Regions from separate parts of the Candidatus Allofournierella excrementigallinarum genome, predicted to be linked through region 1. Evidence: predicted binding sites of a transcription regulator. Region 1 holds the regulator's gene; the other holds the start of a gene.

What was found. The regulator HrcA, encoded in region 1, represses chaperone genes, less so after heat shock. The targets are predictions, from matches to a motif close to TGTTAGCACTCNNNNNNNNNGAGTGCTAACA.
Region 2: a site for HrcA is predicted at 3,014-3,044, ahead of clpB (ATP-dependent chaperone ClpB). Genes of this name have one in related genera too.

Annotation. Positions count from the first base shown of each region.
Region 1 is NZ_CALXHK010000029.1:17,933-22,638, reverse strand. It holds gene ACH2AT_RS06940 (uroporphyrinogen decarboxylase family protein) at 1-1,060, shown strand, start outside; gene ACH2AT_RS06935 (stage V sporulation T C-terminal domain-containing protein) at 1,178-1,720, shown strand; gene hrcA (heat-inducible transcriptional repressor HrcA) at 1,923-2,957, shown strand; gene ACH2AT_RS06925 (nucleotide exchange factor GrpE) at 2,954-3,571, shown strand; gene dnaK (molecular chaperone DnaK) at 3,649-4,706, shown strand, end outside.
Region 2 is NZ_CALXHK010000008.1:38,835-43,540, forward strand. It holds gene ACH2AT_RS02745 (hypothetical protein) at 1-302, shown strand, start outside; gene clpB (ATP-dependent chaperone ClpB) at 364-2,964, opposite strand; gene ACH2AT_RS02755 (DUF3783 domain-containing protein) at 3,238-3,630, shown strand; gene ACH2AT_RS02760 (hypothetical protein) at 3,781-4,706, shown strand, end outside.

The sequences.
Region 1 (4,706 bases):
GGAAAATCTGCTGGCGCTTGTGCGCCGCCAGCCCTATGAGTTCGTGCCGGTGGAGTTCATGCTCTGCCCCAGCCTCATCGAGGACTACCGCCGGGAGGAAAACCAGCCCGAAATGCCCTATGAGGACTATTTTCAGATGCCCTGGCGGCGGGTGGGCGACCTTGTGCCCGACGACACCGACCTGACCCGCTTTGAAAAGTATCACGAAGGCCGCCTCAACGACCGGGTGACCATCGACGAGTGGGGCGTGGGGCACGAGTCCACCCCCACCTCCATGCACATGACCAGGATGCTCTTCCCTCTGGGGGACGCAGAGGACGTGCAGGACATCCTGGACTACCCCCTGCCCACCTACTCGCTGAAGAACAACGGCGGTCTGGCCGGGCGGGTGCAGGCGCTGCACAAGCGGGGCATCGCGTCGGTGGGCAACATGCAGTGCACCATCTGGGAGACCTCCTGGTACATCCGGGGCATGGAAAACCTGATGATGGACATGGTGTGCGACGAGGAGATGGCCGCCGCCATTCTGGACCGGGTGGCCGCCATGAGCACCCAGCGGGCCCTTCTGTATGCCAACGCCGGCTGCGACATCCTGTTCCTGGGCGACGACATCGGCATGCAGCGCAGCATCATGATGAGCCGGGAGCTGTATGGCCGGTGGATCCAGCCCCGGCTGAAAAAGCTCATCGCCCAGGTGAAGGCCGTGCGGCCGGACATCATCGTGTTCTACCACTCCTGCGGCTTCATCGAGCCGCTGATCGACGGCCTCATCGACGCGGGCATCGACGTGCTCAACCCCATCCAGAGCGAGTGCATGGACTTTGGCGGGATCTATGCCAAATACCACGACCGGCTGGTGTTCCACGGCACCATCGGCACCCAGACGGTGATGCCCTTCGGCACGCCGGACCAGGTGCGGGCCGAGGTGTGGAAGAACCTGGACATCGCCAGCGAGGGCGGGCTGTTCGCGGCCCCCACCCACCTGCTGGAGCCGGAGGTGCCCTGGCAGAACATCCGGGCCTATGTGCAGGCCTGCCGCGACTACCCCCTTCACCGCTGACACAGGCGGCCCGGGGCCCTTTCAGGCCCCGGGCCGCTTTTTGGCCTCCGCTGCATATTTTTCCCCCGGATGCAAATACTACCAGCAGCCAATATCTGCGTTGGGAGGAACCGACTTATGAAAGCAACCGGCATCGTGCGCCGCATCGACGAACTGGGGCGGGTGGTCATCCCCAAGGAGATACGCCGCACCCAGCGCATCCGCCAGGGAGACCCGCTGGAGATCTTCACCACCGGCGACGGCGAGGTCATTTTTAAAAAGTATTCACCCATCGGCGAGATGGCCTCCTTTGCCGCCCAGTACGCCGAGGTGCTGCAAAAGAATCTTTCCCGCACCTCCATCGTCTGCGACCGGGACAGCATCATCGCCGCCGCCGGCGCCGCCCGCAGGGAGTGCCTGGAAAAGCGGGTGAGCATCCCGCTGGAAAAGCTGATGCACGCCCGCCGCGTCTATCTCCACTCCGGCCGCGCCGAGGACTGCCAGTTCCCCTGCGAGGGCGCGGCGCGCCACATCCACATCGCCGTGCCCATCGTCGCCGCCGGCGACGTGGCGGGGGCGGTGGCCCTTCTGAGCGACGAGAAGGCCGCCGTCCCCACCCCCGAGGAGCAGAAGGCCCTGGCCATCGCCGCCGCCTTCCTGGCAAAGCAGATGGAGAGCTGAAGCGCCGTTCCTCCCCGCCCGCGCCGCCCCGAAAGAGCTGGCGCGGGCCCTTTTTGTGCCCCGAGGGGGGCGGCATTGTGAACGTTCCATGAAACTTTTAAATTTTTCACACCACCCCCTTGACAGACGAATAAAATGGAGTACAATAAATTTAGCACTCAGATGTAATGAGTGCTAAAACCACGGAAAAGAGGTGGGGCGCATGGCCATGGACGACAGGAAGCAGCGGGTGCTGGAGGCCATCGTTGCCCTTTACACCCAGGGCGGCGAGCCGGTGGGCTCGGGGCTTTTGTGCCAGTATTTCGACATGGCGGTGTCCAGCGCGACCCTGCGCAACGAGATGGCCGCGCTGACAAAGCTGGGCCTTCTGGAGCAGCCCCACACCAGCGCGGGCCGGGTGCCCAGCGCCAAGGGCTACCGCTATTATCTGGATAACCTGATGCGCCCCGCGCCCGGCCTTTCCCCCCGGCAGAAAACCGAGATCGACCGCATCTTCGCCGGCCTCGACTACGAGCCGGAAAGATTGGCGGCGGGCGCGGCCAAGGCCCTGGCGGATTATTCCGGCTACATGGTGGCGGCCACCACCCCCCGGGCGGACGATCTGTGCATCGCCCACTACGAGGTGGTGCAGGTGGGCCGCTGCACCGCGGCGGTGCTGGCGGTGACCAGCGCCGGCGGCGTGCGCACCCGCGTGGCACGGCTGGACACCGACCTCACCGCTGAGGACGCGGCGCTGCTGGCCGGGGTGCTGAACCGGGGGCTGACCTTTGTGGCGCCGGCGGACCTTTCCGGCGCGGTGCTGGCGAACCTGGCCGCCGGGCTGGGCGAGCGGGGCAGCGACCTCTACCCGGTGCTGAACGCGGCGGCGGCGCTGCTGCGGCAGGCGGCCCAGGCCCGCACCTATCCCCAGGGCCTGCAGTACCTGATGCGCTGGCCGGAGCTGACCGGCCTTCTGCCCCGGGTGCTGGAGCTTTTCACCGACGACGAACGGGCCGGCAGGCTCATCACCCCCCGCACCGGCCGCACCACCGTGCTGCTGGGCGAGGACCTGCAGCGCCCGCTGCCGGGGCTTTGCTTCATGAGCAAGCGCTACCTTGCCGGCGGCGGCCTCACCGGGGCCATCGCCCTGCTGGGGCCCACCCGGATGCCCTTTGAGCAGCTGGTGCCCGTTCTTGACTATTTTGCCTTGAAACTCGGCGAGTGCATGGCCGGCAAGGCACAGGAGGACCCGCAATGATGGACGAGACCAACATCCGGCCCGAAGAGGCCGCAGCCGAAACGGCCCCCCAGGCCGAAGCGGCGCAGGAGGCCGCCGCCCCCGAGGCTGAACAGCCCGCGGCGGAAAAAGACCCCAAAAAGGAAAAGAAAGAGACCAAAAAGGAGCTGGAAAGCCAGCTGGCCGCCGCCAAAGCCGAGGCCGAAACGGCCCGCGCCGAAGCGGACGCCGCCAAGGAGCGGCTGCTGCGCACCGCCGCCGAGTACGACAACTTCCGCAAGCGCTCGGCCCGGGAGCAGGACGCCGCCTTCGGGAGCGGCGTGGCCCACGCGGTGAGCCAGATCCTCACCATCCTGGACACGCTGGAGATGGCCGAGGCCGCCCCCACCGCCGACGAGAATTTCAAGAAGGGCGTGACCCTGACGCTGGAAAAAGCCAGGGCCGCCTTCCAGGCCCTCAAGGTGGAGGAGATCCCCGCCCTGGGCCTGCCCTTCGACCCCGCGGTGCACAACGCCGTGATGCAGAAGGCGGCCGAGAACGGCGAGGAGAGCGGCACCGTCCTGCAGGTGTTCCAGAAAGGCTACAAGCTGGGTGACAAGGTCATCCGCCACGCCGCGGTCATCGTGGCCGAATAGTCCGCTGAAAGGGCTTAAAACCCCTTCCCATAGCAAAACATTCCACCCATCTGAGTAAAATTTAGGAGAGATATACTATGAGTAAAATCATTGGCATCGACCTTGGCACTACCAACAGCTGTGTTTCCGTGATCGAGGGCGGCGAGCCCGTCGTCATCGCCAACGCCGAAGGCGCCCGCACCACCCCCAGCGTGGTGGGCTTCACCAAGACCGGCGAGCGCCTGGTGGGCCAGGTGGCAAAGCGCCAGGCCATCACCAACCCCGACCGCACCGTGAGCAGCATCAAGCGCCACATGGGCACCGACTACAAGGTGACCATCGACGGCAAGGATTATAACCCCCAGCAGATCAGCGCCATGATCCTGGCGAAGCTGAAGGCGGACGCCGAGGCGTATCTCGGCGAAAAGGTCACCGACGCGGTGATCACCGTGCCCGCCTACTTCAACGACAGCCAGCGTCAGGCCACCAAGGACGCCGGCACCATCGCCGGCCTGAACGTGCGCCGCATCATCAACGAGCCCACCGCCGCGGCCCTGGCCTACGGCGCGGACAAGGACAACGACCAGAAGATCATGGTCTACGACCTGGGCGGCGGCACCTTCGATGTGTCCATCATCGAGATGGGCGACGGCGTGACCGAGGTCCTGGCCACCAACGGCGACACCCACCTGGGCGGCGACGACTTTGACCAGCGCATCATCGACTGGCTGGCCGACAACTTCCAGAAGGAGAACGGCATCGACCTGCGTCAGGACAAGATGGCCGCCCAGCGCCTGAAGGAGGCCGCCGAGAAGGCGAAGATCGAGCTTTCGGGCGTGATGAGCACCGCCATCAACCTGCCCTTCATCACCGCCGACGCCACCGGCCCCAAGCATCTGGACACCACCCTCACCCGCGCCCAGTTCGACGCGCTGACCGCCGATTTGGTGGAGCGCACCATGGGCCCCGTGCGCAAGGCTCTGGCCGACGCCGGCCTGAAGCCCGGCGACCTGGGCAAGGTGCTGCTGGTGGGCGGTTCCACCCGTATCCCCGCCGTGCAGGAGGCCGTGAAGAAGGAGATGGGCGTCGAGCCCTTCAAGGGCATCAACCCCGACGAGTGCGTTTCCATCGGCGCTGCCATCCAGGGCGGCGTGCT
Region 2 (4,706 bases), on a different contig from region 1:
TCCCCGCCGATGAGCGGGACTCGGTGCTGGCCTGGGAGGTGGACGCCCAATGGTATCTTGCCGCCGACATCCGCCCGGCTCAGAACTACTTCATCCACCAGGAGTGGCAGAGCGCCGCCGACCCGGAGATGGCCGCCGAACAGGCGCAGCGCCTCGCGGCGGACCCGCCGGCCTGGCTGGTGGTGGGCAATGTGACCAACGCCGACGTGGCGGACCTCATCGCCCGGGAGTACACCGCCGTGAGCAGCAGGGCGGAATTTTATGAATTCGCCGGCTACACCCTCTACCGGCACAACGGCTGAAAACAAAAAAGCGGCCCGCCCCGTGTATTCCACGGGGCGGGCCGTTCTTTGTTCAAAACTGTCAGCGCAGCACCAGCTGGCCGTTTTCCACGTCCACCGTCAGGGTGTCGCCGGCGTTGTGGCCGCCGCCGATGATCTGGCGGGCGATGAGGGTCTCCACCTTGCTCTGGATGAACCGCTTCAGCGGCCGGGCGCCATAGACGGGGTCGTAGCCCGCGTCGATGATGAAGGCCCTGGCCGCGTCGGTCACCGCGAGACCCAGCTGCTTTTCGGCCAGACGCTGGCGCAGGTCGGCCAGCTGCAGCTCCACGATGCCGCCAATTTCCTCCCGGGTCAGGGGCTTGTAGAAGACTATTTCGTCCAGCCGGTTCAAGAACTCCGGCCGGAACTGGGTCTTGAGCAGGCCCTCCACCGCGGTGCGGGCCTCGGCGCTGATGGAGCCGTCCGGGCCGATGCCGTCCAGGATATACTGGCTGCCCAGGTTGCTGGTGAGGATGATGATGGTGTTCTTGAAGTCCACCACACGACCCTGGCTGTCGGTGATGCGGCCGTCGTCCAGCACCTGCAAAAGGATGTTGAACACGTCGGGGTGGGCTTTCTCCACCTCGTCGAAGAGCACCACACTGTAGGGATGGCGGCGCACCGCCTCGGTCAGCTGGCCGCCCTCCTCATAGCCCACGTATCCCGGAGGGGCGCCGATGAGGCGGCTGACGCTGAACTTCTCCATATACTCGGTCATGTCGATGCGGATCATGTTCTTCTCGTCATCGAACAGGGCCTGGGCCAGGGCCTTGGCCAGCTCGGTCTTGCCCACGCCGGTGGGGCCCAGGAACAAAAAGCTGCCGATGGGGCGGTTCGGGTCCGCAATGCCGGCCCGGCTGCGCAGGATGGCCTCGGTGACCTTCTGCACCGCCTCGTCCTGGCCGATGACCCGCTTGTGCAGGATGTCCTCCAGGCCCAGCAGCTTCTCACGCTCGCCCTCCACCAGCTTCTCCACGGGGATGCCGGTCCAGCGGGCCACGATGCGGGCGATCTCCTCGTCGGTGACCCGGTCGCGCAGCAGGTTGTCCTGCTTTTCGCCCGCGGCCTCCGCCTTCTTCTCCTGCTCCGCCAGCTGTTTCTTCAGCTCCGGCAGCTTACCGTACTTCAATTCGGCGGCCTTGTTCAGGTCGTACTCCCGCTCGGCCTTCTCGATGGCCGCGTTGGTCTTTTCGATCTCCTCACGCAGGCTCTGCACGCTGCCGATGCTGGACTTCTCGTTGTCCCACTGGGCCTTCATGGCGCTGAACTTCGCGCGCATCTCGGCCAGCTCCTTTTGCAGCGCCGCCAGCCGCTGGGCGCTCAGCGCGTCGGTCTCCTTCTTCAGGGCGGCCTCCTCGATTTCGTGCTGCATGATCTTGCGGCGCAGATCGTCCAGCTCCGAGGGCATGGAGTCCATCTCGGTGCGGATCATGGCGCAGGCCTCGTCCACCAGGTCGATGGCCTTGTCCGGCAGGAAACGGTCGGTGATGTACCGGTTGGACAAAGTGGCCGCGGCAATCAGGGCGCTGTCCTGGATCTTCACGCCGTGGAACACCTCATAGCGCTCCTTCAGGCCCCGCAGGATGGAGATGGTGTCCTCCACCGTGGGCTGGTCCACCTGCACCGGCTGGAACCGGCGCTCCAGGGCCGGGTCCTTCTCAATGTACTGGCGGTACTCGTCCAGGGTGGTGGCGCCGATGCAGTGCAGCTCGCCCCGGGCCAGCAGAGGCTTGAGCAGGTTGCCCGCGTCCATGGCGCCGTCGGATTTGCCCGCGCCCACGATGGTGTGGAGCTCATCGATGAACAGGATGATCTGCCCTTCGCTCTTTTTCACCTCGTTAAGAACGCTCTTGAGCCGTTCCTCAAACTCGCCCCGGTATTTTGCGCCCGCCACCAGCGCGCCCATGTCCAGGCTGAAGATGGTGCGGTTTTTCAGGTTTTCCGGCACGTCCCCCCGCACGATGCGCTGGGCCAGGCCCTCGGCGATGGCGGTCTTGCCCACGCCCGCCTCGCCGATGAGGCAGGGGTTGTTCTTGCGCTTGCGGGACAAAATGCGGATGACGTTCCGAATTTCGGTGTCACGGCCGATCACCGGGTCAAGCTTCTGCTGGCGGGCCAGCTCCACCAGGTCCTGGCCGTACTTTTTCAGCGCATCGTAGGTCTCCTCCGGGTGGTCGCTGGTCACCCGCTGGCTGCCCCGCACGGTGGCAAGCTGCTCCAGGAAGCGGTTCTTGTCGATGCCGAAGCTGCGCAGCACCTGCCGCACCGCCTCATTGGGCTGTTCGATCAGCGCCAGGAACAGGTGCTCCACGCTGACGTATTCGTCCTTCATGCTTTCGGCGGTGCGCTCGGCGGCGGCGAGCACCCTGTCGGTGGCCGCTGAGATATAGATCTTGCCCGGCTCGCGGCCCGAGCCCGTCACATGGGGCAGGGCCGCCACCTTCTGGGCGGCAGCCGCGGCAAAATTGCCCGGCTCCACGCCCAGCTTCATCAGCAGCTGCGGGATGAGCCCGTCCTGCTGGCTGGCAGTCGCGGCCAGAAGGTGCTCGGGCTCCAGCGCCTGGTTTTGGTACTCAATGGCCAGCTGCTGGGCGCTTTGCAGCGCCTCCAGCGTTTTTTGGGTATACTTGTTTGTATTCATACAGTCCGTCCCCCTTTGTGAAAGCGGTCCAACTTGGAAGGATTCTTAGTTTTAGCACTCTCGTGCCTCGACTGCTAATATTGTATTCCAGGCGCGATGGAATGTCAAGGGTTTTCACAAAAAATTTATAAACGGGGCGGGCGCGTTGCCAGCGGGGACAAAAATATGGTATCATCCCCTTATAGTATGGTATCTAAAGAGACGGGCATGCGCCGCGGCGGCCAAAACGTTTTTGAAGGCCGCCCGCCGCGCCCTTTGGGAGGGAATATAAATATGAAAGCACACATCGCCGCGCTGCCGCCTGCCGCCGCGCTTGCCTGGAAGGCGCCGCAGGGCAGCGGGCTGGAAAAAGTCTGCGCCGGGGCCGGGGTGCGCCTGCGCGCCGTGGAAGAACAGGACCTGGGCCGCACGGTGGCCGCTCTTTGCGGCCTGCCGGGGGCGGGCAGGGGCGTGGAGCCTGTTGCTGCGGCGGACCCCACGCCCGCCCTGGTGCTGTGGGGGCTGGACCGCAATGCGCTGGACGCTTTTCTCGACGGGCTGAAGGCCGCGGGGGTGCGCATCCCTCTCAAGGCGGTGGTCACGCCCACCAACCGGGACTGGACCTTCGCCGCCCTGCTGGAAGAGCTGCACGCCGAACACCGGGCGGTGAGGGAAAGCGCCGAATAAGAAAAAATTTGCAGGATTGGAACCATTCTGTCATCTTTTACCTGCCAATTGAGATTGACAAACATCTGTCACACAGGTATAATAGGGATGCCGCCCTTCAATGGGCACAAATGGATGTATATGTTCGTTTTTTGAGAGGAGTAAGACAACATGAAAAAAGTTTTGGCTTTGGTCATGGTCCTGGCTCTGGCTCTGAGCTTCACCGCTTGCGGCGGCTCTGCCAAGAAGGTCAAGACCGGTATCGCCATCGTTTCCAGCTACACCACCGCGGATGCCACCGCGGATGCCGCCGGCAACGCCCAGGTGGACAGCACCGTCGCCGCCGTGACCGTGGACGAGAGCGGCAAGATCGTTGCCTGCAAGATCGACGTGGCCCAGAACAAGGTGCCTGTGAACGCCGACGGCAGCTTCGACACCTCCCTGACCTTCAAGTCCAAGCAGGAGCTGGGCACCGACTACGGCATGACCCCTGCCAGCCCCATCGGCAAGGAGTGGAACGAGCAGGCCGACGCCTTCGCCGCCTATGTGGTGGGCAAGACCGCCGCTGAGGTGGAGGCCATCGGCGTGACCGGCGAGCACAATGCTCCCGATGTGGCCGACCTGGCTGCCTCCTGCACCATGAACGTGGTGGACATCAAGGCCGCCATCGTGGAGGCCTGCAACAACGCTCAGGATCTGGGCGCTTCCGCCGAGGATACCCTGGGCCTGGGCCTGTCCACCGCGATGAGCTCTTCCAAGCTGCCCACTGCCGACGAGGCCGGCCTGGTCCAGACCGACACCACCTACGCCGCTGTCACCTACGACAAGGACGGCAAGATCACCAGCACCCTGCTGAACTGCACCCAGGCCAAAATGGATGTCACCACCGAGGGCGTTGTGACCGCCCAGGGCGACACCATTGTTCCCAAGATGGAGCAGGGCGACGACTACGGCATGCGCCCCGCCAGCCCCATCGGCAAGGAGTGGAACGAGCAGGCCAACGCCTTCGCTGCTTACCTGACCGGCAAGACCGCCGCTGAGGTCAGCGCCATCGGCGTGACCGGCGAGCACAGCGCTCCCGACGTGGCCGACCTGGC